3 regions of the Dermacoccus sp. PE3 genome follow, and region 3 is predicted to be linked to each of the others. Evidence: riboswitches for the same ligand, from Rfam matches in the RefSeq annotation. Region 3 holds a riboswitch; each other region holds the start of a gene.
What was found. A riboswitch is a leader RNA that binds a small molecule or an ion and turns the genes downstream of it on or off. The one in region 3 is predicted to bind S-adenosylmethionine.
Positions count from the first base shown of each region.

Region 1: another riboswitch for S-adenosylmethionine. It lies ahead of AA983_RS06175 (aminotransferase class V-fold PLP-dependent enzyme); the one in region 3 lies ahead of AA983_RS07385 (bifunctional o-acetylhomoserine/o-acetylserine sulfhydrylase).
Region 2: another riboswitch for S-adenosylmethionine. It lies ahead of AA983_RS03225 (TauD/TfdA family dioxygenase); the one in region 3 lies ahead of AA983_RS07385 (bifunctional o-acetylhomoserine/o-acetylserine sulfhydrylase).

Region 1 is NZ_LDCM01000002.1:136,687-146,910, reverse strand. It holds gene AA983_RS06185 (DNA translocase FtsK) at 1-2,536, opposite strand, end outside; SAM riboswitch class IV at 2,926-3,038, shown strand; gene AA983_RS06175 (aminotransferase class V-fold PLP-dependent enzyme) at 3,084-4,472, shown strand; gene AA983_RS06170 (ribonuclease J) at 4,880-6,562, opposite strand; gene dapA (4-hydroxy-tetrahydrodipicolinate synthase) at 6,559-7,446, opposite strand; gene AA983_RS06160 (thymidylate synthase) at 7,557-8,351, shown strand; gene AA983_RS06155 (dihydrofolate reductase) at 8,407-8,889, shown strand; gene AA983_RS06150 (AzlC family ABC transporter permease) at 8,991-9,746, shown strand; gene AA983_RS06145 (AzlD domain-containing protein) at 9,743-10,048, shown strand; gene AA983_RS06140 (acyl-CoA desaturase) at 10,177-10,224, opposite strand, start outside.
Region 2 is NZ_LDCM01000001.1:678,099-688,322, forward strand. It holds gene AA983_RS03180 (SDR family oxidoreductase) at 1-814, shown strand, start outside; gene AA983_RS03185 (pyridoxamine 5'-phosphate oxidase family protein) at 932-1,408, shown strand; gene AA983_RS15605 (hypothetical protein) at 1,679-2,014, shown strand; gene AA983_RS03200 (pyrimidine dimer DNA glycosylase/endonuclease V) at 2,037-2,468, opposite strand; gene AA983_RS03210 (YbdD/YjiX family protein) at 3,208-3,444, opposite strand; gene AA983_RS03215 (carbon starvation CstA family protein) at 3,437-5,698, opposite strand; gene AA983_RS03220 (GNAT family N-acetyltransferase) at 5,816-6,403, opposite strand; gene AA983_RS03225 (TauD/TfdA family dioxygenase) at 6,448-7,332, opposite strand; SAM riboswitch class IV at 7,347-7,462, opposite strand; gene AA983_RS03230 (type ISP restriction/modification enzyme) at 8,068-10,224, opposite strand, start outside.
Region 3 is NZ_LDCM01000002.1:418,965-429,188, reverse strand. It holds gene AA983_RS07415 (glycosyltransferase family 4 protein) at 1-726, opposite strand, end outside; gene AA983_RS07410 (phosphatidylinositol mannoside acyltransferase) at 731-1,687, opposite strand; gene pgsA (phosphatidylinositol phosphate synthase) at 1,687-2,310, opposite strand; gene AA983_RS07400 (HIT domain-containing protein) at 2,421-2,990, opposite strand; gene AA983_RS07395 (hypothetical protein) at 3,023-3,409, opposite strand; gene AA983_RS07390 (GNAT family N-acetyltransferase) at 3,406-3,885, opposite strand; SAM riboswitch class IV at 3,999-4,114, shown strand; gene AA983_RS07385 (bifunctional o-acetylhomoserine/o-acetylserine sulfhydrylase) at 4,180-5,505, shown strand; gene thrS (threonine--tRNA ligase) at 5,576-7,591, opposite strand; gene AA983_RS07375 (serine/threonine-protein kinase) at 7,692-8,717, opposite strand; gene argG (argininosuccinate synthase) at 8,851-10,224, opposite strand, start outside.

The DNA of each region.
Region 1 (10,224 bases), 280 kb from region 3:
TGACGAGGACGTCGCGCGCCTTCGACCCCTCGGACGGGCCGACGATGGCTCGCGATTCGAGCAGATCCATGAGGCGACCGGCCTTGGCGAAGCCGACGCGCAGCTTGCGCTGCAGCATCGAGGTCGAACCGAACTGCGTCGTGATGACGAGCTCGGCCGCCTGCAGCAAGACGTCGAGGTCGTCACCGATGTCCTCGTCGATCTCCTTCTTGGGCGCCGTCTGCTGAACGTCCTCGCGGTAGTTGGGCGCGAGCTGAGCCTTGACGTGCGCGACGACGCCGTGGATCTCCGACTCGTTGACCCACGCGCCCTGCACACGCATCGGCTTGCTCGTGCCCATCGGGAGGAAGAGCGCGTCACCCTGACCGAGGAGCTTCTCGGCGCCGGGCTGGTCGAGCACGACGCGGCTATCGGCGAGCGACGAAGTCGCGAACGCCAGACGCGACGGCACGTTGGCCTTGATGATGCCGGTGACGACATCGACCGACGGGCGCTGCGTCGCGAGGATGAGGTGGATACCGGCGGCACGCGCGAGCTGCGTGATGCGCTGGATCGAGGCCTCGACGTCACGCGGCGCGACGAGCATGAGGTCCGCCAACTCGTCGACGACGACGAGGAGGTACGGGTACGGCGCGAGCTTGCGCTTGCTGTCCGGCGGGAGGGTCACCTTGCCCGCACGCACGGCCTTGTTGAACTCGTCGATGTGCTTGTAGCCGAACGCGGCGAGGTCGTCGTAGCGCGCGTCCATCTCGCGCACGACCCACTCGAGAGCCTCGGCGGCCTTCTTCGGGTTCGTGATGATCGGCGTGATGAGGTGCGGGATGCCCTCGTACGCCGTCAGCTCGACGCGCTTGGGGTCGACGAGCACCATGCGCACCTCTTCGGGCGTGGCCCGCATGAGGAGTGAGGTGATCATCGAGTTGACGAAGCTCGACTTACCGGCACCGGTGGCACCGGCGACGAGCATGTGCGGCATCTTCGCGAGGTTGGCCACGACGTAGCCACCCTCGACGTCCTTACCGACACCCATGACCATCGGGTGGTGATTGTTGCGGGCCGCCTGGCTGCGCAGCACGTCACCGAGGCTGACAAGTTCCTTGTCGGCGTTCGGGATCTCGATACCGATGGCCTTCTTGCCCGGGATGGGCGACAGGATGCGCACGTCGGCGCTGGCCACGGCGTAGGCGATGTTCTTGCTCAGACCCGTGACGCGGTCAACCTTCACGCCGGGGCCGAGCTCGACCTCGTAACGCGTGACCGTCGGGCCGCGGGTGAAACCGGAGACAACGGCGTCGATGCCGAACTGGTCGAGCACCTCGGTGAGCGCGTCGACGACGCGGTCGTTCGCGGCCGAACGCTCCTTGGGCGGCGTGCCCTCCTCGAGGAGGGTCGACTCGGGCAGCGTGTACGTGATGTCGCCGGCGAGGGCGAGCTGCTCGACGCGCTGTGGGAGCTGCTCCGTCGGCTGAGCCTCGACCTGACGTTGAGGCACCTCGGCGGCCGGGCGCTGCGCCGTCTCCTGGCGGGCTGCGGCGGCCTTGGGCGATTCGCCCGGACGCTGCTTGGAGCCACCGGCCGTCTCGACGGTGGCGGTGTCGGCCTCGTCCGTGGTGGCCGGGCGTGACGTGGTCGCACGCGAGCCGCGGGCCCGAGCCAGGGCTGCCGCGCCGGCCGACGTGGCGCGCTCGCCCTCGTCGGCGGAGCCGTCCGCCGGGTCGCCGCCTTCGATCGTGTCGATGTCGTAGATCTGCTGCTCGCCGCGCTGACGACCGAGGGTCTTGCGCGAGCCACGCCCGCGACCGCGCGGACCGCGGCCGACGACCTCTGCTGCCTGCTCGTACGGCTCGTCGCCGTGGTGCACGTCGGCGGCGCGGCGGGGTGCTCCGCCGCGCGCACGGTTGCCGATGTCGGCGCCGTGCAGGTCGTCGGCGACGGCGTCGCGCTGGGCGTAGTCGCGCTCCTCGGTCGGAGCGTGACCGCCGAAGATCGTGGCCTCAACCTCACGCAGACGCTGAGGGATGCGGTTGACCGGCGTGCGCGTCAGCACGAGGAAACCGAAGAACGACACGAGGCCGAGGATGACGCCGGCGCCCCAGAGCGTCAGGCCTGCGGCCAGCGGGCCACCGGAGATGACGCCGAGCACTCCGCCGGCGTCACGCACGGCGTCGACGTCACCCGCGGCCGGGCGTCCGCCGACGAGGTGAGCGATACCGGTGGAGCCGAGGGCGAGGATGCCGAGACCGATCGACATGCGGTGGGTGGGCTGGTGGCCGCGCGGGTGGCGGAACATGTGCAGACCCATGCCGATGAACACGACAGGCAGGACGTAGGCGATGACACCGAACGTTCCCGCGGCGACGGCGTGGACGATGTCACCGAACATGCCGGGCAGGTTCCACCACTCGCGCGCCGCGACAACGATGCCGAGGGCGAGGAGGAAGAAGCCGATGCCGTCGCGACGGTGCTCCGGCTCGAGTTCGGCGGCGCTGGCGCCGACACGACGCACGGCGCCTCCGGCGACGTGGGAAACCCCCATCCAGGCGCCACGAGCGGCACGGCTGGAGGCCGACGGGCCCTGCTGAGCCGAGCTCGAACCGCGCCCCTTGCCGGGCGCGCTCTTGGAGGGCGCCTGCTTGCGGGGCGCGTTCTTCGCCGGGGTGGTGCGGGCGCGCGAGGAGGTGGTGCTCCGACTGTTCGGGGCACTCTTCTTCGCTACGAGAACGCTGTCGTTCGGGGGTGTTTTCCGTGTCGCCACCCGGCCAGATTACGGGAGAAGGCGCGCAGTTCTTCGGCCCCACGCCGGGGACCTCGCGACGATCTGGCGGCCCCGAGGGGCGGCGTGAACAGCGAGTCGCATCTCACCATCCGGGCGACCTCGGGCACATTCGTGGACGGTTCGAGGAGTCGCGTGTCACGGTGTTGCCTGGTCACGAGTTCCAGCGCACAGCCCCGGCTTGCTGGACGGCAACCCTCCACCGCGGTGGGGTGCTCCGGGTGACGACCTGGCTGCGTGCGACCGCACGCAGCAAGTGCGGGTTCGCGACGCTTCTCGTCGGGCGGACCCCTGACGAAGGAGTCTCCTCATGAGTTCTGTCCTTTCGACGCTCGCTGCGACCCGTCAGCCGAAGTCGTTGCCCGCTTCCCTCTCTGCTGTTCGGGCGAGCGCCCGGGCCACCCCTGCAACCGTCTCGGACGGCGTCGGTGTGCCGACCTTGCACCACACGGTTGTCGAGTTCGCGAACCTCGATCACGGTGCCACTGCTCCGGCCCTCGTGGGCGTTGCCGAGGCTGCGGAGCGCATCCTGCGCACCTACGGCTCGGTTCATCGCGGGGCGGGGTACGCCTCGCGTCTGACGACCGGCTGGTTCGAGGAGGCGCGTTCGGAGGTGGCGCACTTCGTCGGTCTCGGCGAGGACAGCCACGTCGTCTTCACGCGCAACACCACGGATGCGCTGGCTCTGCTCGCCCACGTCCTGCCCGACAACGCTCAGGTCTTCGTCTTCGAATCCGTGCACCACGCGGCGCTCCTCCCCTGGCCCGCCGAGCGCACGACGCGACTGTCGGTGCCGTCCTCCCCCGAGGCTGCGATCGCCACCGTCGACGCCGCGCTCTCCCGCTTCCGCGCGACGTCGGATGCGCCCGCGCTCGTCGTCATCACGGGCGCGTGCAACGTGACCGGGGAGATCTGGCCGATCGGTGAACTGGCCGCCGTCGCGCGCTCCCACGGGGCACGGTCGGTCGTCGATGCGGCGCAGCTGGCTCCGCACCGCGTCATCGACGTCGCCGCGTGGGGCGTCGACTACGTCGCGTTCTCGGGTCACAAGATGTATGCCCCGTACGGCGCCGGCGTTCTCGCGGGTCGCGCAGACTGGCTTGATGCAGCCGATCCGTACCTTCCGGCCGGCGGTGCGAGCAAGCGGGTGACAACGGACGACGTCGTGTGGTCCGAGGGCCCGGCACGGCACGAGGGCGGCACGCCGAACGCCGTCGGCGCTATCGCTCTCGCGGCGGCCGCGGCGAAGCTGCGCGCTCACCGTCACGCGATCGAGAACCACGAGCACCGCGTTCACGGCATCATCCGCGACGGCTTGAGCGCGCTGCCAGGTGTGGAGATTCTTCACGTGCTCGGCTCCGACGAGGAGCCTGTCGACGGTGTCGGCGTCACGACGTTCACGGTCGACGGGTACGATCCGACGCTCGTGGCTCAGGTGCTCGCGGACGAGCACGGCATTGCGGTGCGCGACGGCCGCTTCTGTGCGCATCTGTTGTGTGACAAGCGGCTCGGCAAGGGCGCTACGGCGGTGCGCGCCTCTATCGGCCTCGCGACGACGGTGGAGCATGCGCACCGTCTCGTCGCGGCGGTGCGTGCGCTCGTGGAGCGCGGGCCGGCGTTCGAGTACGTGCACACGCCGGGCATCGGCTGGGCACCGGTGGGTGACGAGCGGGATCTGAGCGAGCCCCGCCCCTGGTGACGGACGGCTCGGGCCGCCGGTTCTGGGGACCGGCGGCCCGAGTCATTCGCAATGGCCTTGCCCGGAGGGTGCCCGGAAGGAGTGCCGAGAAGGGCACCAACACGCCCGGTTGCCCGGGCCCGCGTCCGACCGTCAAGTGACTACCCAGACGCCGCCATGGCTTGGCGGGCGGAAATTGCGCCGACCACGGGCTGGTGACAGCCATACGAAAGCTGCCCACCCCGAGAAGTGGACGGCCGTGTGTCGCACCGAGACAGGCCCGCCAGGGCCTGGCCGGAAGGCGCACCGAACAATGCAGCGGTGTGGTTTCACGCGCAGGGAAGGCCGAGCTTGCGAGGCCCAACCCTGCGCGCGAACACCACACCGCGACCGATTGTTCTGAACGCTCCGCCGGCGCGAAGTGCCGGCTACGCGTTCAGAACAATCGGAATGATCATCGGCCGGCGGCGCAGCTTGCCGCCGACGAAGCCGCCGACGGTGCGGCGGATGACCTGCTGGAGCTGGTGGGTGTCGGTGATGCCCTTGCCGCGGGCGTCGGCGAGCGCCTGTTCGATCTTGGGGCGGATGCGTTCGAACACCTCGTCGCCTTCGGCGAATCCGCGGGTGCGGATGTCGGGGCCGGCGACGATCTCTCCGGTGGAGGCGTTGCGGACGACGGTGATGGTGATGAAGCCTTCGTCGCGCAGGACGCGGCGGTCCTTGAGCATGTCTTCGTCGGTGGTGCCGACGAGGGAGCCGTCGACGTAGACGTAACCGACGGGCACGGCGCCGGTGATGGCGGCCTTGCCGTCGACGAGGTCGACGACGACGCCGTTCTCGGCGAGGAGCACCTGCTCGGCGGGCACTCCGGTGGCTGCGGCGAGCTTGCCGTTGGCCACGAGGTGGCGCCATTCGCCGTGGATCGGCATGACGTTCTTCGGCTTGACGATGTTGTAGCAGTAGAGCAACTCGCCGGCGGAGGCGTGACCGGAGACGTGCACCATGGCGTTGCCCTTGTGCACGACGTTGGCGCCGAGGCGCATGAGGCCGTTGATGAGGCCGTAGACGGCGTTCTCGTTGCCGGGGATGAGCGAACTGGCCATGAGGATGGTGTCGCCGGGGCCGACGTCGATGCGGTGGTCGCGGTTGGCCATGCGGGCGAGGGCGGCCATGGGCTCACCCTGGGAGCCGGTGCAGATGAGAACGACCTTGTCGTCCTCGAGCTGGTCGAGCTTCTTGACGTCGACGAGCACGTTGTCGGGCACCTTGAGGTAGCCGAGGTCGGCGGCGATCGTCATGTTGCGCACCATGGAGCGGCCGACCATGGCGACCTTACGGCCGTACAGTTCGGCGGCGTCGAGCACCTGCTGGACGCGGTGCACGTGCGAGGAGAAGCAGGCCACGATGATGCGGCGCTCGGCGCGCTCGAAGACGCGCTCGATGGCGGGCGTGATGTCCTTCTCCGGCGTGGTGAAGCCGGGCACCTCGGCGTTCGTCGAGTCCGTGAGGAACAGGTCGACGCCCTCCTCACCGAGGCGGGCGAAGGCGCGCAGGTCGGTGATGCGCCCGTCGAGCGGCAGCTGGTCCATCTTGAAGTCGCCGGTGCCGAGGATCGTTCCGCCGCCGGTGCGCACGAAGACGGCCAGGGCGTCGGGGATGGAGTGGTTGACGGCGACGAACTCGCAGTCGAACGGGCCGATCTGCTCGCGCTGACCTTCCTTGACCGCCATCGTGTACGGGCGGATGCGGTGCTCCTTGAGCTTCGCCTCGATGAGCGCGAGGGTCAGCGTCGAGCCGATGAGCGGGATGTCGCTCTTCATGCGCAGCAGGTACGGCACGGCGCCGATGTGGTCCTCGTGGCCGTGCGTGAGCACGATGGCCTCGATGTCGTCGAGGCGATCCTTGATGTACTCGAAGTCCGGGAGGATGAGGTCGACGCCGGGGTGGTCCTCGGGGAAGAGCACGCCGCAGTCGATGATGAGCAGTCGACCCTCGTACTCGACGACGGTCATGTTGCGCCCGACCTCGCCGAGGCCTCCGAGGGCGACGACGCGGACGCCGTTCTTGGCCAGGGCGGGCGGTGCGCTCAGTTCGAGTGCGGTGTCGTTCACGAAAGTCCCGATTCGCTCAGGCCTTCGCGCAGGCGCGCACGCATGTCGTCCGTGGCGGGCAGCAGCGGAAGGCGGATGAAGTCACTGTCGATGACACCCTTGTCGGCCATGGCGGCCTTGGCCATGATGGCGCCCTGCGAGGTGTTCATCAGGGCGTCGATGGCCGGGATGAGCCGGGTGTGCAGCTCACGGGCGCGGGTCATGTCGCCGGCGTCCACGGCGTCGATCATGGCGCGGAACTCGTTACCGGCGACGTGTCCGACGACGGAGACGAGACCGACGGCGCCGAGACTGAGCCAGATGAGGTTGGAGACGTCGTCACCGGAGTACCAGAGCAGGTCGGTCTCGTTCATGAGCTTGGTCGCCTCGAAGAAGTCGCCCTTGGCGTCCTTCACGGCGAGCATCTGGTCGATCTTGGCCAGTTGACGGATCGTGTCGCTCGCGAGCGGCGTGCCCGTGCGGCCCGGAATGTCGTACGCCATCGCGGGCAGATCGGTGGCACCGACAACGGCTTTGAAGTGTTCGACGATGCCGGCCTGCGTCGGCTTGTTGTAGTACGGAGTCACGACGAGCACGGCGTCGGCGCCGACGGCCGCGAGCGCCTTGGCCGCGCGCACCGAGTGTGCGGTGTCGTTCGTTCCGACGCCTGCGGTGACGGCGCAGCGGTCGCCGACGGCGTCGACGACGACGCGGACGGTCTCGACGTTCTCCTCGTCCGTGGTCGTCGCGGACTCACCGGTGGTGCCGTTGACGACGAGGCCGTCGTGTCCGTTGTCGACGAGGTGGTTCGCGAGGCGAGCCACACCCTCGTAGTCGATGGAGCCGTCAGGTTTCATCGGTGTGACCATGGCCGTGACCATGCGTCCGAAAGGTGTCGTCGTCATGCGCCCCAGGCTAATGCACGGCCTCCGGCTGTGGCCCGAAGCCTCGCGCGAGGCGGTCCGGCACTCGACACGGGCACGGCTGTGTGGGGGCAGCGCCGTACAGTGGCCGGGTGCAGCAGTATCTCGACCTCCTCACGCGCATCCTCGACGAAGGCGCCGTCAAGGGCGATCGCACCGGTACCGGCACCCGCAGCGTGTTCGGCCACCAGATGCGCTTCGATCTGTCGCAGGGCTTTCCCGTCACCACGACGAAGAAGCTTCACCTGCGTTCGGTCTTCGGTGAACTTCTGTGGTTCCTGCGCGGTGACACCAACGTCGGCTGGCTGCACGAACGCGGCATCTCGATCTGGGACGAGTGGGCCGACGAGTTCGGCGACCTCGGCCCGATCTACGGCCACCAGTGGCGCAGCTGGCCCACCCCGGACGGCCGGCAGGTCGACCAGTTGGCGCAGGTCGTCGAGGCGATCAGGACGAACCCGAACAGCCGTCGCCACATCGTCTCCGCGTGGAACGTCGCCGACGTCGACGACATGGCCCTGCCGCCGTGCCACACGATGTTCCAGTTCTACGTCGCCGACGGGAAGCTCTCGTGCGGCCTCTACCAGCGCAGCGCCGACGTGTTCCTCGGGGTGCCGTTCAACATCGCGAGCTACGCGCTGCTCACGCACATGGTGGCGCAGGTGACCGACCTCGAGGTCGGCGACTTCGTCCACACCCTCGGCGACGCGCACCTGTACTCCAACCACCTCGAGCAGGCGCAGCTGCAACTGACGCGCACGCCGAAGCCGCTGCCGCGCCTCGTGCTCAACCCCGAGATTCGCGACATCGACGGCTTCGACCTCGACGACATCCGCCTCGAGGGCTACGAGGCCGAGCCCACGATCAAGGCACCGATCGCGGTCTGACCGCACCGAAACACCCCTCGCCGGCTCCCGACCCGGCGCGTTCGAAGGAACCGACATGAGCCACCTGACATCCATCGCCGCCGTCGCGCGCAACGGCGTCATCGGCGCCGACGGAGACATGGTCTGGAACATTCCGGAGGACTTCAAACACTTCAAGCGCACGACGATGGGGCACCCGATGATCATGGGGCGCACCACGTTCGAGGGCATGGGTGCGTTGCCCGGCCGCCGCTCGATCGTCGTCACGCGCAACCCGGAGTACGCACCGAACCTCACCAAGGGCGACGACGTCGTCGTCGTGCACTCGCTCGACGAGGCGCTCGAGGAGGTCGCCGGCGAGGACGCCTTCGTCGTCGGTGGCGCACAGATCTACGAGGCCGCGATGGACGAGGTGACACACCTGCTCATCAGCGAGATCCCCCTCGAGCCCGAGGGCGATGCCCACTTCCCCACCATCGACCCGAAGCATTGGCGCGAGAGCGACCGCGACCCGCGCGATGGCTTCACCGTCGTCACGTACGAACGGCGCGAAGCATGACGCCCGACGAGCGGCGCGACGAGGTCGAGCCGGCCGTGGGTCATGGGGAACACGGCCACGGACAACACGGCAATGGACAACACGGCGGTGGGCAACACGACGTGGACGGCCGACACGACGGCCCCGTGGACGCGCTCCACGAGGACGAGGGTGCGGTCAAGAAGGACTCGATCTCACTGGCCGTCGCCACCGGCGTCTACGGCATCAGCTTCGGGGCTCTCGCCATCGCGGCGGGCCTCAACACGTGGCAGGCGATGGCGCTGTCGCTCCTGCTCTTCTCGGGCGGTTCGCAGTTCGCCGTCGTCGGAGTTCTCGGTGCCGGCGGCACGGGCGCATCCGCCGTCGCGACCTCGACGCTCCTCGGTGTGCGCAACTCCATCTACGGCCTGCAGCTGAACGCGATCCTGCGCCCCCGCGGTCTCAAGCGTGTCGTCGCTGCGCAATTGACAATCGACGAATCCGCCGCCATGGCCGTCGGTCGCCCGACGGCGAAGCTGTCGGGCATCGGTTTCTGGTGGACCGGCTTCGGCGTGTACCTGCTCTGGAACTTCATGACGTTCGTCGGCACCATCGCGGGCAACGCCATGGGCGATCCGAAGAAGTACGGCCTCGACGCCGCAGCGGTCGGTGCGTTCCTCGCCCTGCTGTGGCCGCGCCTCGGCACGCTCCAGGGCAAGCTGACGGCCGGGCTCGCGGCCGTCATCGCCCTCGGCCTCTCCCCCGTCACCCAGGCCGGCCTGCCGGTGCTCGCCACCGTCGTCGCGGCCATCGCGGTCGGCCTGTGGTGGTCGACACGCACGGACGAGGTGCCGACGCTGCCGAGTGACGACGCCACCGAGGAAGGGGCGGGCGCATGAGCACCTGGGCCACCGTTCTGCTCGCGAGCGGCCTGTCGTTCGTCCTCAAGTTCATCGGCTACCTCGTGCCGCCGAAGTACCTCGAAGGCAAGAAGACGTCGAACGTCGTCGCCCTGTTCCCCGTCGCGTTGCTGACGGGACTCGTGTGCGTTCAGGCGTTCGTCGGTGACCACGGCAAGCTGGTGCTCGACGCTCGCGCCGCCGCCGCGCTCGCCGCGGTCGTCGCGCTCCTGTTGCGCGCGCCGTTCATCGTCGTCGTCCTCGTGGCCGCCGCGACGGCCGCGCTCATCCGCTTGATCTGACCCGTCGACCGGCCCGGTCACGAACGGGCCCGGCGACGGAACGACACAACGAACGAACCCGGCCTCCCCCCAAGGAGGGAAGGCCGGGTTCTTTCTTCGGCGTCACCGCTGACGGGAGTCGACAGGCGTCAGGCCGCCTTCGGCTGCACCTGGCGCTGCACGAGGTCGGTGACGTT
Region 2 (10,224 bases), on a different contig from region 3:
GGCGGCCCGCTGGATCACCCGCCAAGGGGTACCAGAAACGTTCGTCCACACGGCCGTGATGGACGCCTCCGATGCGCGCAGTGTTGCCGACGCGGTCGAAGACGTCGAGACCACCGTCGGCCCGGTCGACGTGGCAATCCATGTGGCAGGCATCATCGAGGTGGGCCCGGCCGAGAACACGACGCGTGGGCACATGGAACACGCGATGAACATCATGGCGTGGGGGCCCGTCAACCTCGCGGACGCCGTGGTCGCGCGTATGCGCGAGCGGCAACGCGGCCGCTTCGCAGTCGTCACCTCGATCGGCGGCATGCTGAGCGCGCCACACCTGCTGGCCTACTCGACGGCCAAGTTCGCCGCGGTCGGTTTCACGGAGGGCTTGGCGGCCTCGCTCGCCGGCAGCGGCGTCACGGCCAGCGTCGTCGCGCCGGGTCTGATGCGCACCGGTTCGCACGCCGCCGCCGAGTTCTATGGTGACCGTCAGCGCGAGTACGCCTGGTTCGCGCCCGCCGCATCGCTGCCCCTCGTGAGCATGGATGCCCAACGCGCCGCGCACGCCATCGTCGGCGGGGTCCTCGCCGGCAAGCCCTACGTCATCCTCACCCCCGCGGCAAAGGTGGGCGCGCGCGTCCACGGCCTCGCGCCGGGGCTGACGACCCGCCTCCTCGGCGTCGTCAACAGGTTGCTTCCCGGCCCGGTGGACGGGGCCACGAAGCCGATACCGGGTGCCGAACTCGCGCCGTCCGCCGGGCAACTCGTCAAGGTGCTGACCTCACTCGGCGACCGATCCCGCCGGCGCAACCTGGAGCCGTGAAGCGGCCACCCCACCGGAGGTAGTGACACCCGACGGCGCCTCGTTAGCTTTGCAAGAGAGCAACGTAACGCCCCGACGGAGGTTCGCCCCCGCCGAGACAGCGATAGAAGGTCCGACATGTCCGAGATCACGCAAGAACAAGTCGTCGAGATCATGCGCGGTGAGCGCTTCGTCATGATGACCTCGATCGCCGACGACGGAACGCTGCACAGCCACCCGATGACCCCGAAGCAGGTCACCGAAGACGCCGACGTCTGGTTCTTCATCGGTCTTCAGGGCGAGCAGGCTCAGGCGCTGCGCACCCAGCCGGAGGTCAACCTCGCCTTCGCCGAAACCGGCTCCTGGCTCTCCGTCGCTGGTCGCATCGAGTTCGTTGACGACAGGCGGAAGGTTGAGCAGCTGTGGGACGACGGCGTGGCGGCGTGGTTCGACGGCGGCAAGGAGGACCCGGACCTGGGCGTCATCCGTTTCGTCAGCGACTCGGCCCAGTTCTGGGGGCAGCCCGGCGGCAAGGTCTCAGCGCTCGCGAGTATCATGAAGGCCCGCGTCACCGGTGAGCGCCCGTCCGCCATCAGCGCGACGACCGAGATGTAGATCCGGACGAGCACGCGTCAGAGCTATCGCTCGCCGAATGCTCGGGTGTCGGCCGGGTGCGCGTGGCCCCCGGCCGACGGCTCGTTCGAACCGAGCACTCCGACGCTGACGGCACTTGCCGTCACACCTCGAACCGCGAAAGGTGCTATGAGACGTCCGCCCAGCTTTCGCATCACACGGAGTTCGGCCCAGGCTCGGTCGGCCGTGTGGGACGCACTGTGGGATCTCGAGATTCACTCACGCGTGATCCCGTTCACCACCGTGACCCTCGTGCCCACCGAAGTCGGACACGAGAGCGGCCTGCGAGAAGGGTCACGGTTCGACGCCCGCACGCACCTCGGGCCCCTGACGATCGACGACGTCATGCGCGTCGACCGCTGGGATCCGCCGGCGGAGGCTCGAATCGTGAAGGTCGGGCGAGTGTTCGGTGGCACAATCACCGTGCGCCTGAGTGACGTCGATGGCGGGAGCCGTCTCGACTGGCATCAGACGTACAGCGTTCACGGGCTGCCCGACATCGTCGCGTGGTTGGCGGTGCCTCTCGTTCGTGCCGGATACGTGAGAACTCTGAGCCGCATCATCGGATCTCAGGAACCGGCTGGGTGAGCGCGGCCGCTACCGGCATCGCTCACACTATCTCCCACTCGGCGACGGGGCCGGGAATCAGCGTGAACATCGGATGCGGCCGCGGCGCGCTCGCGGCCAAGTGCGCGCGGAACCACGGCGGGTCTCGCTGCTCGACCTTTCGGCACAGATGGGCCCACTCGTAATCGAGTTGCCCTTGCGCGAGCGTCAGCGATACGGAGGGCTCGAGGGGCCTCAAAAGCTTGTCCGAACGAAACGTGTAGCCACGTCGATCCGCTTCCTCAGCGAGTCGCCAAAGATACGACGTGATGGCGCGGATCGGGTCGTCGGTGGCACGAAACCTCAGCAGCTGCGGGTGGTTCCTGTACCCCGTGGTCTCTCCGGCGAGAACCTTCTGCGCGAGCAGCCCCTCACGCCATCCCGCCACGAGAGCGCGTCTGTCCAGCTGGGCAGGGTGAAGGCTCCATATGCGCATACCCTGAATTTACCGACACTCCTAAGCCGTCGACATTCGGCTCCGAAGGGAAAATCGTGAACTCTACCGCCCGACATCGCTTCGACGGGTACATCCTGGGCGTCGGCACACCGTGTAGTCGCCGATTCGTCGTGGGGTGCTGGCAGCGCTCCCCGTTCGGCGCGTTCGCCGACATCATGGTGGCCCACCCGGACGGCGCGCGAACTCATCGCTCCCAACGAAGAAGTCGGAGCGTACGTCTGCGAGACGTACCAGTTCGATCAGGTCACGTTGTCGGACGTTCACGTCGCGCGCACCTCTTCGAAGTGGGTCATCGCCACCGATCGGTCGAGGCTTAGCGCTACGTTCGGTCGTCGCAGGCTCTTGGGCTACCCCTTGCGCCTGGTCCGTGGACCGCTCATCCACCCTGTGACGGCACGATTGTCGAACCCGCTGGCTCGTCGCCTCGTGGAGGGGGTTCAGAAGCACGGGTCCGCAGGCCACGGGGCGCACGAGTATTACGTCGCCGAGGACCTTCGCCGCGTGGCGACGCTGAGCGGCTCGTGGGAAGGAGAGCCGATCGGCGTCCTGGCCCCCGTGACCCCGGCCCCGCAGTTCGGGTTCAGCTCCACACCGCAGATTCCCTCTGACGCGTGTCACCTCGTTCATTGACCGGCCTGGCGCGTGATCTGAACGAGGCGGAAACGCCGCGGCCCCGCAGAACCTCAGAGGTTCTGCGGGGCCCGGCGTTGTGCGACGTTCAGCAGCAGCGGCTGCGCGGGTTGGTGTCCTGCGCGTCGGTGCGTTCGCGCCAGTACTCCTTCTTCGTCATCGGAGCCTCACCGGGGTGAGTGCGCTCGTGATGCGCGAGGTAGCGCTCGTAGTGGTTGTCGCCCATGACGGACGCCCAGTACCACCGCACCGAGTCGAAGGCCCGACGAAGACCGCCCGGCTGCTCCTGCTCCAGCCGGCACTGCGTGTTCGTCTGCTCAGGCATGGACGCGACCTCCCGCGGGAGCACCCTCCGGGTCGAGACCGGCCTCGCGCCACTGCTCGAGCACGGCCTTCTCGTCGTCCGTGGCCGAGAAACCGGCCGGGGCGAAGATCTTCGAAGGCACCTTCTCGTCGGTGACGCCGTCGTCGGCCTCGCCCGCACGAACCGCCTTGATGGCGGCGATGACACCGGCGATGACGACGATGAGAACGAGACCCGCGAACAGGATCGACAGCGACTGCTGGATGAACGTGTTGCGGATGACCGCGTCGATCGCCTCCGGCGTCTTGGCCGTCTTGAAGCTCGTCAGGCCCTTCTCCTTGGCGTCGACGAACGCCTTGTGCTGCGCCCAGTAGCCGAGCTTCGGGTCGGAGGAGAAGATCTTCTGGTAGCTGGCCGTCATCGTGACGATGACGTCCCACGCGAGGGGAACGCCCGGGATCCAGGCCCACTTCACGTGGCCGCTCTTGACGACGACGACGACCACGACCGTCAGCGCTACCGCGGCGAGCAACTGGTTGGCGATACCGAACAGCGGGAACAGCGTGTTGATGCCGCCCAGCGGGTCGGTGACACCCATGAGGAGGATGGAGCCCCAGCCGGCGACGACGAGGAACGTCGTGATCCAGGCGCCGACCTTCCAGGACGTCTCACGGAAGCGCTTGAGGCCCGGGACGTTGCTGAGCGTGTCGGAGAGCATGAAGCGCGCGACGCGGGTACCGGCGTCGACCGTCGTCAGGATGAACAGCGCCTCGAACATGATCGCGAAGTGGTACCAGAACTGCTTCATCGAAGCGCCGGGGATGACCTGCGAGAACACGTTCGACATACCGAAGGCGAACGTCGGTGCGCCACCCGTGCGGGAGACGACCGACTCCTCGCCGACGTCCTTCGCGGCCTGCGCGATCTCGGTGGCCGACGTCGGGTCGCCGCCGAGGCCGAGCGAGTTCACCCACGCGGCAGCCTTCTCGGGCGTACCGCCGGTGACGCCGGCGGGCGAGTTCATGACGAAGTACAGGTGGTGGTCGATGATGGCGGCCGCGATGAGCGCCATGATCGCGACGAACGACTCCACGAGCATCGAGCCGTAGCCGATGAGGCGAGCCTGGCTCTCCTTCTGCAGCAGCTTCGGCGTCGTGCCCGAGGATATGAGAGCGTGGAAGCCGGAGAGCGCACCACAGGCGATCGTGATGAACAGGAACGGGAACAGCGAACCGGCGAAGACGGGGCCGTTGCCCTCCTTGCCGAACGACGTGATGGCCGGGATGTCGATGGACGGGCGCGCGATGACGATGCCCAGCGCGAGCAGCACGATCGTGCCGACCTTCATGAACGTCGACAGGTAGTCACGCGGAGCGAGCAGCAGCCACACCGGAAGGACGGCGGCGGCGAAGCCGTAGATGATGATGGCCCACGACAGCGCCGTCGGCGACAGCGTGAACATGTCCTTGCCCCAGTCGGTGCCGGCAACCCAGCCACCGGCGACGATGGCGAGGAGCAGCAGGACGACGCCGATGCCCGAGACCTCGGAGACGGCGCCGGGGCGCACGAAGCGCAGGTAGCACCCCATGAAGAGGGCGATCGGGATCGTCATCGCGAGCGAGAAGACACCCCAGGGTGACTCGGCAAGGGCGTTGACGACGACGAGGCCGAGCACCGCGATCAGGATGATCATGATCGCCATGACGGCGAACATCGCCGCCCAGCCACCGACGGGGCCGAGCGTGTCGCGCGCCATCTGGCCGAGGCTGCGACCGCCGCGGCGCGTGGAGATGGCGAGCACCATGTAGTCCTGCACGGCGCCCGCGAAGATGACGCCGAAGATGATCCACAGCGTGCCCGGCAGGTAACCCATCTGCGCGGCGAGCACGGGGCCGACGAGCGGGCCGGCGCCGGCGATGGCGGCGAAGTGGTGACCGAACAGCACGCGCCGGTCGGTCGGCATGAAGTCCTGGCCGTTCTCGAACTGCTCGGCCGGGGTGGCGAGGTCGTCGCGCGGGCGGATGACCTTGTACTGGATGAGGCGGCTGTACAGCATGTAGCCGATGACGTAGCTGCCGACGGCAGCCATGACGAACCAGATCGAGTTGACGTGCTCGCCGCGGACGAACGCGACCATCGTCCAGCCGATGGCGGCGATGACGGCCGCGACGGCGATGACGATCTTCTGACGTCCCGTGATCTGCCGGGGTAGGTCGACCGCGACCGGGGGCGTGTTCCCGTCGCGCTCGGGGGTTTTGGTGCTCGACGCGGGCACGGAGACCTCCCTTTTCGTGTGAGTGTGAGCAGGGCCACGTTATGCGGTGTCGGGTAGGTCACAGGGCTTTGACACCGCGCGCGCAGGTCACACCTGCATCACGAATTTGGGCGAACGTCACGCAGTGGGGCCGGTGGGGCGCGGCCCGTCGCCGAACCAGTAGCGGCGGCTGTCTTCACGAACGTCCTCGAGCTGCCCGCCGCAGGCCTCGATGACGGCGCGCGAGGCGCCGTTCGTCTGCGCGCAGCAGACGAGCACGGGGGCGATGTCGAGCGCGGCGGCTTCGGCGAGCCCGAGCTTCAGAGCCTCCTTGGCGATGCCGCGTCCGCGAGCGGCCGGCCGCACGGAGTAGCCGATGTGGCCGCCGAGTTCGTAGAGGAACTCGTTGAGCGCGTGACGCAGGGCGAGGTGACCGACGAGGGCGCCGTCGTCGACGATCCAGAAGTAGGAGCAGTGGACGAGGCCGGTGTGCGGCGGCCACATCGTGTTGCCCTGGCGGGCGCAGTCTTCGACGTAGGCGGCGAAGCCGTCGGGGGTGATGTCGACGTCGGTGCCCGCGAAGAAGCCCGATCCGTCCATGCCGCCCGCGCACACCCAGCGGTCGTCGCGCGAGTCGGTGGTGGCGTCGCGGAACTCGCGCAGCATGGCCGACCAGTCGTCGTAGCGCGCGGCGTCGGGGGCGATGAGTTCGATCATGTCGGTCATCTCATCACCCCCGACGGTGGAGCGTCGATCAGTTTTCGGTGCGCTTACTGAGCGCGCAGGCCGTCGACGCCGCGGGGCTCGTCGCCGCGCACGGTGACGCGGTGCATGACGCGGGTGTTCGTGTAGTCGCGGTTGGCGTAGTGGGAGGTGGCGCGGTTGTCCCAGATGCCGACGTCGCCGGGCGCCCAGCGGTGACGGATCGTGTGCTCGGGCTGCGTGAGGTGGGCGTAGAGGGCGTCGAGGATGGCACGCGATTCGGCTTCGGAGACGTCGCTGACGTGGGACGTGAAGCCGGGGTTGACGAAGAGGCCGCGGCGGCCGGTCTCGGGGTGGACGCGGACGACGGGGTGTTCGACGGCGGGCAGTTCGGTGACGATCTCGCCCTCCCACTCGTGGCCGCCGTTCTTCTTGAGGAAGGCGCCCCACTCGCGGTTGCCGTCGTGGACGGCGAGCAGCTGGTCGGCGAGCGCCTTGAAGGGTGCGGAGAGGGAGTCGTAGGCGGCCTGGCTGTCGGCCCAGGACGTGTCGCCGCCGTAGGGCGGGAGCGTCACGGCGCGGAGGATGCTGATGGCCGGCGGCCGCTTCATGAACGTGACGTCGGTGTGCCAGACGTCGGAGAAGGAGAACTCGGGGTCGCTCGAGTCGATGTTGTAGATCTCGCTGCGCTCGTGATTGCCAGCGACAGGGTGGCCGGGCGTCAGCTCGCCGAGCAGGTTGCCGAGGCGCACCTGGGCATCGTCGTCGAAGGCGTGCTGGTCGCGGAAGAAGAGCACCTTGTGGGCGAGCAGGGCGCGGCGGATGTCGAAGGCCGCGACCTCGTCGATGGACGCCAAGTCGATGCCGTGGATGACGGCGCCCAGGGCCGGGCCGAGGCGCTCGATGCGCAGGCCGGGCGTCGTGGCGGGAGCGTGGGTGGCGAGAAGTGTCATGACAACCTCTTCGTTCGTTGCGCTTGCGCAGACGCCGGGCGGCGACGCGCCAGGTCGTTACTCGGGGCACCCCACCGCAGCGGAGGGTTGCCGTCCGGCCAGCCGAGACTTGTCGCCGGAACTCGTGACCCACTCATAACGTAAGCGCAGGTTTCGCAGAACGAACAGTTATTGGTTGGTGAGTGTCCGCATCGCGGGATCTAACGGAAGGTCGTGCTGTTGTCGCGGGCAACCTGGACACCCGCAGTCGATCGCCTTCCGATCGTCGCTCACTAGGGAGCTCCGACGAGGGGCCCCTACCGGCGACGACTCCCACTTCAACGCTTCGATCCTGGCGCACCCCCGCCAACGATCCGAACGGCCGCCTTTGGCACTCCGTACCCGCGGCCGGGCAGAACCGCTCGCTTCGCTTTCGATGGCCTTCCATGGCCAGCCAAGCGCAAGCACTCCCTGCACCGCGACATCCGTGAAAGCGCGGCAACCGCGCTCACAATGGCCACACCGCAACGAACCTTGCCTGGCTCACAGCCCCTATCCGCGAGGTGTGCCTCCTTCTCGCCCGGCATCTCTAGCCAAAGGCGAGGGCCGGAGACCTTCCAGGCCTGGCCCATCACACGGTTCCATCCGCAATGACACCCCTAAAGCCCCAAGCTGTTCGAGTGCAGGAGTGCCCGTCAAACTTTTCACCTGCCAGAGCGCAACTGACACTCTCATCCTGGATCTTGCCGGTCACTTTCATGGCTGCGACTTAGCCTTCAAGAAAGGGAGGGAGTCGACAATTTTCATCGTTCCGAGGCTCACTGTGACGATGCGGGCTAGGAGGTCGATGATGTACCGCGGGTCGCCGACCTCCTTCGACCAGTCGTTCGGGTCGTTGACGATGCCCGAGGCCTTGTCCGTCTTGACGTAGTAGCGGTCGATGATCCACTCGATCGCCGAGCGCGAGCCCAGGATGTAGCGGTACGCCTCCTGCGGGATCCCCGAGAGGGTGATATGGCCGTTGTAGTGGATCGTCGAGCGATCGTGACGCTCACCCGCGGCCTTCTGCTCGACCGACGGCTTGCCAAAGCGCATCTTCTTGTCGCCCACCGCGTAGAACGCATACGGATCCTGACCATCGACTGGCTGCGCATCAAGCCCCTCGAGCGGGTACGGCTCGACGGTCTCGTACCCAAGGTGCAACTCGGAAAGCTTGCGCCCTGCGTCGATGAACGGCTGTGCGTCTTCGACGAGCGGGATGCGCGGCAGCATCTTCTTCAAGTCCGCCGCGTACGTCTCGCGGTAGTCGGGCGAGTGCAGTAGCCCGTAGACGTAGAAGAAGATGTCGTCCTTCGTGATCGAGGTTCCGTACGCCGCCTGGAACCTCGTCAGCGCCTCATCGGTGATGTTGTCGATGCGGCGGTATCCGTCGACGACGTCGTGTGCGGCTGAGGTGCCGAGCGACAGCATGCCTTCGTCAGCATCGACCTTCTCGTAGCGGTACCGGGGCACGAACTGGGTCGCATAACCGAACAACGCTGTGTCGGGGACGCAATCGAGCATCTGGACTGCGGGAAGAGCAACGTCCCGCGGGCCCATCGTCACGATTCCCAAATTGTCAACATTGGGAACTGGGAAGGAAACTGGGAGGATTCCTGGACGGTGTAACCAGTCGGGGTCGATCACCAGATTGGCCTTTTCGAAGGGGCGGTACATCGCGTGCCCTAGGCGGCCGGGGTCGAATCCGATGCGTTGTCCGCGGGCCAAACGCGATTCAAGAGAAGAGGACCACTTGATTCTGGCCGGGTCGTAGGACCGCTCGCCAGCGAGGGCTTCTTCATACGTCTGGACGGCACGGCGCATGGCAAGCGCAATGCGCTTTCTGCCCGCGTTATAGACCCAAGCGTCCCGGTTGCTCTGAACACCTGGCCTTCCGACCTGAAAGATTCCTCGCGGACCCTGGTCCGCCGCAAGGGGCAGGAACGCCTCAAAGTCGTCGCGGCGCTGGTTGAGCCAGTCGCCATGCGCGTTCGGGGCGATGGTCACGGCTCCGAGTCCCTTGACATCGACTGCTTTGGCGACTCTGGCAAGCTTCTGCTCGCGGGTGAGGTAGTCGCCGATGTCGGTGTAGTGGATCGTCGCGGAGCCCGACTTGGCAGGGTCCTTTACCACCACCAGTACGGCCGCAGTCGTTCTACCACCGGCGGCAAATACGTTGCCTGCCTCCTTCTTGCGCTGTTCGCCTGCAGTGCGTGCGTTGCCGCGCAGGTTGTAGACGTAGATGTCGCTGAACTCCTCGGCGAGGCTCTTGCGCATCCCGTCGGCGGTGTTCGAATCCAGCCAGCCACCATTCGTCACGTACGCGATGACGCCGCGGTCCTTGATCCGCAGGCTCGCCCACTTGATGGCGCGGATGTAGGAGTCGTACAGCGAGTTCTTGTTCGTCGCACTCGACTTTGCGGCGTAGGTATCACGGATCGCGGCGTCGAGGTCGGGGTACTTCTCGTTCGCGTTGTTGTCGTTCGCCGAGTCCTGCCCCGACGAGTACGGCGGGTTGCCCACAATCACCTGGATATCGAGCTTCTTGAGCTTCTCCAGGCGCTCGTTGTTCTGCACGAACACTTCGGTGTCGAGACGGTCGTCGTTCTCCCACGACTGGAACGTGTCGGTAAGGATCAGCCCCTCGAACGGCTCGTAGTCCGTCGGCTGCTCCAGCGACCCGCGCAAGTCCTGATACGTCGTCTCGATGTTGACGGCGGCGATGTAGTACGCGAGCAGCAGGATCTCGTTGGCGTGCAACTCGCTGGCGTACTTGCGCGCCAGGTCGTGCGGTTCGATGAGCCCGAGCTGCAGCAGGCGCACGATGAACGTGCCCGTGCCGACGAACCCGTCGAGGATGTGCACTCCCTCATC
Region 3 (10,224 bases):
CTCGGGAACGGCCTTGATCACCTCGTCGCGCTCCCCCGGCCCGGCGACGAGCAGCCGCACACCCGGGTAGCTGCGGGCGATCTGCGGCAGAGCGCGCACGAGGACGTCGAGACCCTTGCGCGGTTCGTTCATCCGCCCGAGGAACGCGATCGTCGGGCGCTCGTCCGTGCCGCGCCACGCAGGGTTCTGGGGTGCCTGCGCAAATTGGTCGACGTACACACCGTTCGGGACGACGACCGCGTCACCACCGAGGTGACGCGCCACCGTCTCACGCGCTGCCTGCGACACCGCGATGCGGCCCGTGATCTTCTCCAGGCCAGGACGAAGCAGCGGGTGCGCGGCGTGCAGCGCGCGAGAACGCACGTTGGAGGTGTGGAACGTCGCCACGACGGGTCCGTCATACGCCCACAGGGCGAGCATCGACACGCTGGGGCTGACCGGCTCGTGCGCGTGCAGGACGTCGAACTGACCGCGCTCCAACCAGCGGTTGACGCGGGCAGCCGTCAGTGGGCCGAAGGCGAGGCGCGCCACGGAGCCGTTGTAGCGAATCGGCACGGCACGCCCGGCGCTGACGAAGTAGTCGGGCATGTGCGTCTCGTCGTCCGCGGGCGCGAGGACGCTCACGTCGTGGCCGGCGCCGATGAGGTACTCGGCGAGGTCGCGCACGTGCAGCTGCACGCCGCCGGGCACGTCGAACGAGTACGGGCTGACGAGACCGACGCGCATCGTGTCAGTTCCCTCGCGGCGCGCGGTTGCCGAGGTCGTCGACGAAGACGCGCTGCATCATGTGCCAGTCCTCGGTGCGCTCGACGATCGCCGTCGACAACGCATCGACGCACTGCTGCGTGGCCGCGAGGACGTCGGCGCGCATGTCCGGCGACGAACCGGCATCGACAGGGTCGTGGAAGCGGATCTCGATGCCTCGCATCGCGCGACCCCTCGGAGGGTCGTAGGCGATCGTGACGGGGTACAGGCGAGCACCCGTGCGTCGGGCCAGAATCGCGGGCCCGGCGGCGACCCGCGCGTCGTGTCCGGCGAGCTTCACGGTGACGCCACGCTGCGTGAGGTCACGGTCCGACAGCAGCGGCGCAAAGGCGCCCGGCACCCGCAGCGCCGCCTCGACCTGACCCATGACGTCGACGCCCTGCGTCAACGGGATAATCGTCATGCCGAGGCCCTCACGGAACTCGAGGAACGCGCGGAAGAGCTCGTCGGGTTCGAGACGTTCGGCAACGGTCGTGACGTGCGCGAGCTCGGTGGCGGACCATGCGCCGGCGAGATCCCAGTTACCGAGGTGGCCGAGGTAGAGGACGATCGACTCCCCCGCCGCAAGGTCCGCCCGCACCTGGTCGATGGCACCGGTGGTGCGCACGAGCGAGCGCAGATCGTCATGCGAGAGCGACTGGAGGCGGAACGCGTCGCACCAGTAACGGAAGTAGGAGCGCAGGCCCTCACGGGTGAGGTCGTCCAGGGCTGCGGCGTCGAGTTCCGGGCGGACCCGGGCGTAGTTCGAGCGCATCCGCTCGACGTCCTTGCCGCCGCGACGGTGAAGGACGTCCGCGATCTTCTCAAAGAGCGCGTACGCAGCCGGCTCGGGCAGGGCGCGCACGGCACGCCATCCGGCCTTGAAGGCGAGAACGGTGGCGGCGTCCTGCGCTCGCTTACGGGAGAGAGCGGGCCGAGCCATCACTTCGCGAGAGCCTTGCCGAGCGCCTGGCCACGCACCATGAGCATGCGCTGCAGCACGGTAATGAAGGAGGCGACTGCGAGCAGGGCGAGGACGATCGTCAGGACGATGTACGGCAGGTCGAACAGGCCCGTGAGGCCGGTGGTGACGAGAACCGCGACGAGACGGTCCGCGCGTTCGGCGATGCCGACGTTCGCCTCCATGCCGAGGCCTTCGGCGCGAGCCTTCGCGTACGAGACGACGGAACCGAGCACGAGGCAGGCGAGCGCGAGGCAGGCCATGAGGAAGTTGTCGCCCTGGCCGGCGAAGTAGAGCACGAGGCCACCGAAGATGGCGGCGTCACCGACGCGGTCGAGCGTGGAGTCGAGGTAGGCGCCCCACACCGACGAGCGACCCGACAGGCGGGCCATGTTGCCGTCGAGCATGTCGGAGAAGACGAAGGCCGTGATGAACAGCGTGCCGACGAGGAACTCGCCGCGCGGGTAGAACCACAGCGCGCCGAACGAGACACCGAGCGTGCCGACGATCGTGACGACGTCAGGGCTGATGCCGAGGCGCAGGAGCAGCTGCGCCAGGGGGCGGAAGATCGCGGAGAAGAAGGCGCGCGCGTACTTGTTCAGCATGGTGACTCAACTGTAGCGGTTCGATACGTCGAGCCGAGGTGCGCGCCGCGCCGGACGAGTCACATCTCACCCCGCGTTCACGAGCCGCACGCCCCGCGAGGTCGAGGCCGTCAGTCGGTTGGCCAGGACGCCGCGATGCGCTGACGGCTGTCCTCGAGAAGCACCGGGAGAGCCTTCGTCTGGCCGACGATCGGCATGAAGTTCATGTCGCCACCCCAGCGGGGCACGATGTGCTGATGCAGGTGCGCAGCCACGCCGGCGCCCGCGACATCGCCCTGGTTCATGCCGAGGTTGAATCCGGCCGGGTTCGACGCCGCCTTGAGCGCGCGAATGCCCTGCTTCGTCAGCTTCGTGAACTCCTCGGTCTCCGCGTCCGTGAGGTCGATGTAGTGCGGCACGTGACGGTAGGGGCACACGAGCAGGTGGCCCGGGTTGTACGGGAAGAGGTTCATCACGACGAAGCAGTGCTCACCGCGGTGCACGATGAGGCCCTCGGCGTCGTCCTTGCCCGGCGCCGCGCAGAACGGACAGCCGTCGCCGGCGTCCCTCGAGGGGCGGTCGGCCTCGATGTAGGCCATGCGGTGAGGCGTCCACAGTCGGCCGAACCCGTCGGGCTCCCCCGCGAAGTCGTGCTCGGACTCGGCGTGCTCGGGAGTGAAGTCCTCGTTCTGCGTGACCATGCGCCCCATCCTAGGGAAACCCGCGCGCCGGGTCAGACCGGAGCGATCTCGGCGAGTTTCTCCACGAGCCGCTCGTCGCTCGCAGCGCCCGCGTGGGCCAGGCCGCCCACGCGCTCTGCCACTTTCTGTGCGACGGCTGCGGCATCGCCTTCACCCACGACGGCGACGGCGCTCGCGAGTCCGCCGAGGCCGCTTGCGGCGTCCTCGAGGTCGAGCCAGTCGTCGTCGGTGAGTTCCGCTGTCACACCCGCCCACACGACGCCCGCGGCCATGACGCCACGTTCGGCCAGCGATCCGACGCTCTCGCGCGGCAGCGAGCCGTCCTCACCGAGGTAGAGCACGACGGCGTTCGCCGCCGGCTTCGACGGGCAGGCGATGCAGCGCTCGCGCTGGTCGAGGGCCCAGATGATGTCGCTCATCGCTGCTCCTTCGTGGCCGCGAACGGTGCGTCGCGGTGCATGTGTCGCTCCTCCGGGGCACCGAATCCGAGACGCTCGTACAACGGGCGCGCCTTCGGACGCGTGTTGAGCAGCATCCGCTCGACGCCGCGCGCGTCCGCCCAGGCGTCGACGGTGCGGAGCATGCGTTCGCCGAGTCCCGCGCCACGCTCGTCGGGCACGACGAAGACGAACGCGACGTACAACCACGGCTTGGCGCCGCGCGCGAGCGTCGGCATCCGGTGGACGAGGGCGCACTGCACGATGCCGACGACGGTGCCGTCGGAACGGGTGGCGATCCACGTGGGTACCTCGTCGAAGGCCGAGAGGAAGTCGTCCGCGTACTCGGTCACGAAACCGGCCCGATTCGGGTGCCCCTCCTCGAGGTCCGAGCGCAACCGAAGCGCTGCACAGGCGAAGGCGTCGTCACGCCTGGCCCGGGCGATGGTGATCGTCATGGCGCCAGTCAACCACGGCTTGACCCTTCGGCAAACGCCCCGCGCCGCACGGCAAACCACGATGTGAGACACGAGTCCCGCCCCTCGATACCGCCCGGGATATCCTCGGACCAGGTCACGAGCGCCAGCGTCAAACCCCGGTTTGCTGGCCGGCAACCCTCCCACCGCGGCGGGGTGCTCCGGGTGACGACCTGGCCCGGCGTCGGATACGCCCGGGCAAGCGCGGAAGCAGAGCTTCCGGCGCACCCCGCGTGCGAGGTTCGCGCACGGGTAGCGACCTTTCGAGGAGTTGTCATGAGCGCTCAGGACTGGGCTTTCGAGACCAAGCAGATCCACGCCGGCCAGGTGCCGGACGGGGACACCGGATCGCGCGCGCTGCCGATCTACCAGACGACCTCGTTCGTCTTCGACTCCGCCGAGACGGCGGCCAACCGCTTCGGCCTGTCCGACCTCGGCCCCATCTACACCCGCATCGGCAACCCGACGTCGCAGGCCGTCGAGGAGCGCATCGCGGCGCTCGAGGGTGGCGTCGGCGCCCTGCTGCTGGCCTCCGGCCAGGCCGCGACGACGTTCGCCATCCTCAACGTCGCGCAGGCAGGCGACCACGTCGTCGCGTCGGCCGCTCTCTACGGCGGTACGTACAACCTGCTCAAGTACACGCTCAAGCGTCTCGGTGTGGAGACCACCTTCGTCGAGGACATCGGTGACCTCGACGCGTGGAAGAACGCCATCCGACCGAACACCAAGCTCCTCTTCGGTGAGACGCTGAGCAACCCCGACCAGAAGGTCCTCGACGTCGCGGGTGTTGCCGCTGTCGCCCACGACGCCGGCCTGCCGCTGTTCGTCGACAACACCGTCGCGACGCCGTACCTGCTGCGCCCGATCGAGCACGGCGCGGACGTCGTCATCCACTCGGCGACGAAGTACCTCGGCGGCCACGGCACGTCGATCGCCGGCGTGCTCGTGGACGCCGGAACGTTCGACTACGCCAAGGAGCCGGAGAAGTTCCCGCAGTTCAACGAGCCGAGCGAGAGCTACCACGGCCTCGTCTTCGCCCGCGATCTCGGCGTCGGTTCGGCGCTCGGCGCGAACCTCGCATTCATTCTCAAGGCGCGCGTCGAACTGCTGCGCGACCTCGGCTCCGCCGTGTCGCCGTTCAACGCCTTCCTCATCGCCCAGGGCCTCGAGACGCTGTCGCTGCGCGTCGAGCGTCACGTGGAGAACGCTAAGAAGGTCGTCGCTTACCTGAGCGAGCACGCGCAGGTCGAAAAGGTCTTCTACGCCTCGAAGGACGACAGCCCGTACAAGGAGCTGGCCGACCGCTACCTGCCCACCGGTTCCGGTGCAGTGTTCTCCTTCGAGATCGCCGGCGGCATCGACGCGGGCAAGGCGTTCGTCGACGCCCTCGAGCTGCACTCGCACGTGGCCAACATCGGTGACGTCCGCTCGCTCGCCATCCACCCGGCGACGACGACGCACAGCCAGGGCAGTGACGACGACCGCCGCGGCGCCGGCGTCACGCCCGGCCTCGTGCGCCTGTCGGTCGGCATCGAGAACGCGAACGACATCATCGCCGACCTCGACAAGGGCTTCGCAGCCGCGAAGGCTGCCTCCGCCTGATCGCCCGCACCGCGGAGACTACGACGAAGCCGCCACCCCAAATCGGGGCGGCGGCTTCGTCGTATGTGGATCAGGCCTCGGCAGGTGCCTCGGCCGCCGTGGGCGACGTGTTGTTGCGCGAGGCGATGTACGCGGCGATCTCGGCCACGGCCTCGTCGACCGGCACGCCGTTCTTCTGCGAGCCGTCGCGGTAACGGAAGCTCACGGCTCCGTTGTCGCGGTCCTCCTCGCCGGCGATGAGGATGAACGGCGCTTTCGACTTCGAGGCGTTGCGGATCTTCTTCGGGAAGCGGTCGTCGCTCGTGTCGATCTCGACGCGTACGCCGGCCCGACGCAGCTTCTCACCCACCTCGCCGAGGTAGTCGTAGTACTCCTCCGCGACCGGAACCCCGAGCACCTGAACCGGTGCGAGCCACGCCGGGAACTGCCCCGCGTAGTGCTCGAGGAGCACACCAAGGAAGCGCTCGATCGAACCGAACTTCGCCGAGTGGATCATGACCGGCTGCTGACGCGTGCCGTCCTGAGCCTGGAACTCGAGGCCGAAGCGCTCGGGCATGTTGAAGTCGTACTGGATCGTCGACATCTGCCACGTACGGCCGATGGCGTCACGTGCCTGCACGGAGATCTTCGGGCCGTAGAAGGCTGCGCCGCCCGGGTCGGGCACGAGCTCGAGGCCCGAGGCGTTCGCGACGTCGGCGAGCACCTGCGTCGCGACCTCCCACTGCTCGTCGGTGCCGATGAACTTGTCCTTCTTGTCGCCGGCCTCGTCACGCGTCGACAGCTCGAGGTAGAAGTCGTTCAGCCCGAAGTCACGCAGCAGCCCGAGGATGAAGTCGAGCAGGTGCTTGATCTCGCCCGGCGCCTGCTCCGGCGTCACGTAGGAGTGGGAGTCGTCCTGGGTGATCATGCGCACGCGCGTGAGGCCCGAGAGAACGCCGGACTTCTCGTCGCGGTAGACCGTGCCGAACTCGAAGAAGCGCAGCGGCAGCTCGCGGTAGGAGCGTCCGCGCGAACGGAAGATCTCGTTGTGCATCGGGCAGTTCATCGCCTTGAGGCGGTACTTCTGCCCGTCGAGGTCCAGCGGCGGGAACATGCCGTCGGCGTAGTAGGGCAGGTGACCCGAGGTGTAGAAGAGGTCTTCCTTCGACACGTGCGGCGTGCCGACGTAGCTGAAGCCCTCTTCGATGTGGCGACGGCGGACGTAGTCCTCCATCTCGCGCTTGATGATGCCGCCCTTGGGGTGGAACACGGGCAGGCCGGGGCCGATGTTCTCGGGGAAGCTGAACAGATCCATCTCCGCGCCGAGCTTGCGGTGGTCGCGCTTCTCGGCCTCGGCGAGGCGCTCGAGGTAGGCCTTGAGCTCGTCCTTCGTGGGCCACGCGGTGCCGTAGACGCGCTGCAGCTGCGGGTTCTTCTCGCTGCCGCGCCAGTAGGCCGCAGCTGAACGCATCAGCTTGAACGCGTTGCCGAGCACCTTCGTCGACGGCACGTGCGGGCCGCGGCACAGATCGCCCCAGGCGACGCTGCCGTCACGACGCACGTTGTCGTAGATCGTCAGTTCGCCGCCGCCGACCTCGGCCTCGGCGCCCTCGGCAGCATCGGCCGCGTTGCCCTTGAGACCGATGAGCTCGCACTTGTACGGCTCGTCCTTGAGCTCCTCGAGGCCCTCGGCGTCGGTGATGACGCGACGACGGAAGGTCTGGCCCTCGTTGACGATCTTGAGCATCGCCTTCTCGAGCTTCTTGAGGTCGTCGGGGGTGAACGCCTCGGCGACGTCGAAGTCGTAGTAGAACCCGTCGGTGATGGGCGGACCGATGCCGAGCTTGGCGTCGGGGTTGGCCTGCTGCACGGCCTGGGCGAGCACGTGTGCGGCAGAGTGACGCAGCACGGCGAGGCCCTCGGGCTCCTGTGCCGTGACGGGCTCGACGACGGCGCTGGCCGGCACCTCGCGGTGCAGATCCCACAGGTCGCCGTCGACCCGCATGACGAGGACGGCCTTGTCGTCGCCGAACAGGTCCGTGCCCGTCGTCCCGGCCTCCACCTCGCGCTGGGCACCGGCGACGGTCAGGGTGATCTGTTCGGACACGGGAGGTCTCCTTGGAAGTCGGGATGGTGGCGCACCTGCGCCGACCCGATGCAAGGTTACCGGCTCCCCGAAGTGCCGGGCGAGCCGGTTTGCCGCGCGATCAGAGGCTGTTGACGATGACGGCGGCGAGGCCGCTCGCCACGAGGACCAGGACGACGAGGACCGCGACGAGGAACGTCGACATGCCACCGCCGCTCGGCGCGGGACGCGGCGCCGGTCTGGCGCTGGCGACACGTGCAGGGGACGCCTGATGCGCGCGCGGCGGGGCACTGGGTCGCGACGGCGCCGGTGCGGGGCGTCCGGAGCCGCCGGCCGCAGCACGACGGCGTTCCTTCTTGATAGCGGCGATCCATTCGCCCGCCGACGGCGGACGCTCGGCAGGGTCCTTGCGCAGCGCCCACCGAATAGCGGCGTCCACGCGCGGCGTCACCCCGTCGACGCGTCCGACGAGCGACGGGGCCTTCGCGTGGCGGTGGGCCTGGCGCAGCTCCTCCAGTTCCCGCCCCGCGAAGGGCGGTTCACCCGTGAGCGCGTAGTAGAGGACGCAGCCGAGGGCGTAGACGTCCACCGCGGGCCCGTCCTCGGATGATGCGGTGAAGCGCTCGGGCGCCATGTAGGCCCACGACCCGAGAATTTGGGAACCGGCGGCTACCTTGTGCCGGTCGACGACGGCGATGCCGAAGTCGGCGAGGTAGACGAATCCCTTGCGGTCGACGAGGAGGTTGGCGGGCTTCACGTCGCGGTGGACGACGCCCGCGGCGTGCGCGTCGTCGAGGGCCGAGGCAGCCTGCTCGACGATCTCGATGGCCGTACCGAGCGATGCCGGCCCGAACTGCCGCACGACGCCCGAGAGGGAGTGCCCGTCGACGTAACGCATGTCGAGGTAGGCCTGGTCGTCGATCTCGCCGTAGTTGTGGATCGGCACGATGTGCGGCGAGTTCATACGCCCCACGAGGTCGGCCTCGCGGCGGAAGAGCTTGAGGTAGTCGGCCTCGTCGGCCTCCTGGTCGGCAATCACCTTGAGCGCGACGACACGGTCGTAGCGCGTGTCGCGGGCCCGCCAGACACGCCCCATGCCGCCCTGCCCGATGACGTCGAGCAGTTCGTACGGTCCTAGGTGTTGCACGCGGACACCTCCCCTTTCTCGCGGCGAGGCCAACCTTACGGTCTCGTCCTGCTTCGCCTCGCGTGTACGCGCCGAACGCCGGGTCACCCCCTACTTGCGGGTGACCCGGCGTTCGCTTCGACTCGTTCGCGGGTCAGTCGGTTCCGAACTCCATCGCCGCTTCGTCGAGGGCGATCGCCTCGGCGTCCGCGTTGGGGTTGGACGCGATCTGCTTCGCGCCGCCCGGCTCGAGTTGGCCGACGAGGTCGGTCTGCGCGCGGCCCAGGCCGCCCGAGGCGGCGTAGAACTCGAGCTTCTCGCGGGTGTCGGCGATGTCGAGGTTGCGCATCGTGAGCTGACCGATGCGGTCGACGGGACCGAACGCCGCGTTCTCGGTGCGCTCCATCGACAGCTTCTCCGGGTGGTAGCTGAAGTTCTCGCCGACGGTGTTGACGATGGAGTAGTCCTCACCGCGACGCAGGCGCAGCGTCACCTCACCGGTGACGGCGGTGGCGACCCAGCGCAGCAGACCCTCGCGGATCATGAGCGACTGCGGGTCGAACCAACGACCTTCGTAGAGCAGGCGGCCGAGGCGACGACCGTCGTTGTGGTACGCAGCGATGGTGTCCTCGTTGTGCACGGCGTTGAGCAGTCGCTCGAAGGCCGTGAAGATGAGCGCCATACCGGGGGCTTCGTAGATGCCGCGCGACTTGGCCTCGATGATGCGGTTCTCGATCTGGTCGCTCATACCGAGGCCGTGACGACCACCGACGGCGTTGGCTTCCTGGAACAGCGCGACGACGTCGCCGCCGAAGTCGTCGCCGTTGATGGCGACGGGCAGGCCGCGTTCGAAGCGAACGGTGACGTCCTCGGTCTCGATCTCGACGGACGGATCCCAGTGGGCCACACCCATGATCGGCGAGACGATCTCCATCGACTCGTCGAGGTGCTCGAGGGTCTTGGCCTCATGCGTGGCGCCGAGGATGTTGGCGTCCGTGGAGTAGGCCTTCTCGGCCGAGTCGCGGTAGGGCAGACCGTGCTCGGTGAGCCACTCGGACATCTCCTGACGGCCACCGAGCTCGGTGACGAAGTCGGCGTCCAGCCACGGCTTGTAGATGCGCAGCCCCGGGTTCGCGAGCAGACCGTAGCGGTAGAAACGCTCGATGTCGTTGCCCTTGAAGGTGGAGCCGTCACCCCAGATGGAGACACCGTCCTCCTGCATGGCGCGCACGAGGAGCGTGCCCGTCACGGCGCGGCCCAGCGGCGTCGTGTTGAAGTAGGTGCGACCGCCCGAGCGGATGTGGAAGGCACCGCACGCGATGGCGGCAAGACCCTCCTCGACGAGGGCCTTCTTGCAGTCGACGAGACGCGAGAGCTCGGCACCGTACTGCCCGGCGCGGCCGGGGATGCCCTCGATGTCGTCCTCGTCGTACTGGCCGAGGTCGGCCGTGTAGGTGCAGGGAACGGCGCCCTTGTCGCGCATCCACGCCACAGCGACGGACGTGTCGAGGCCACCGGAGAACGCGAT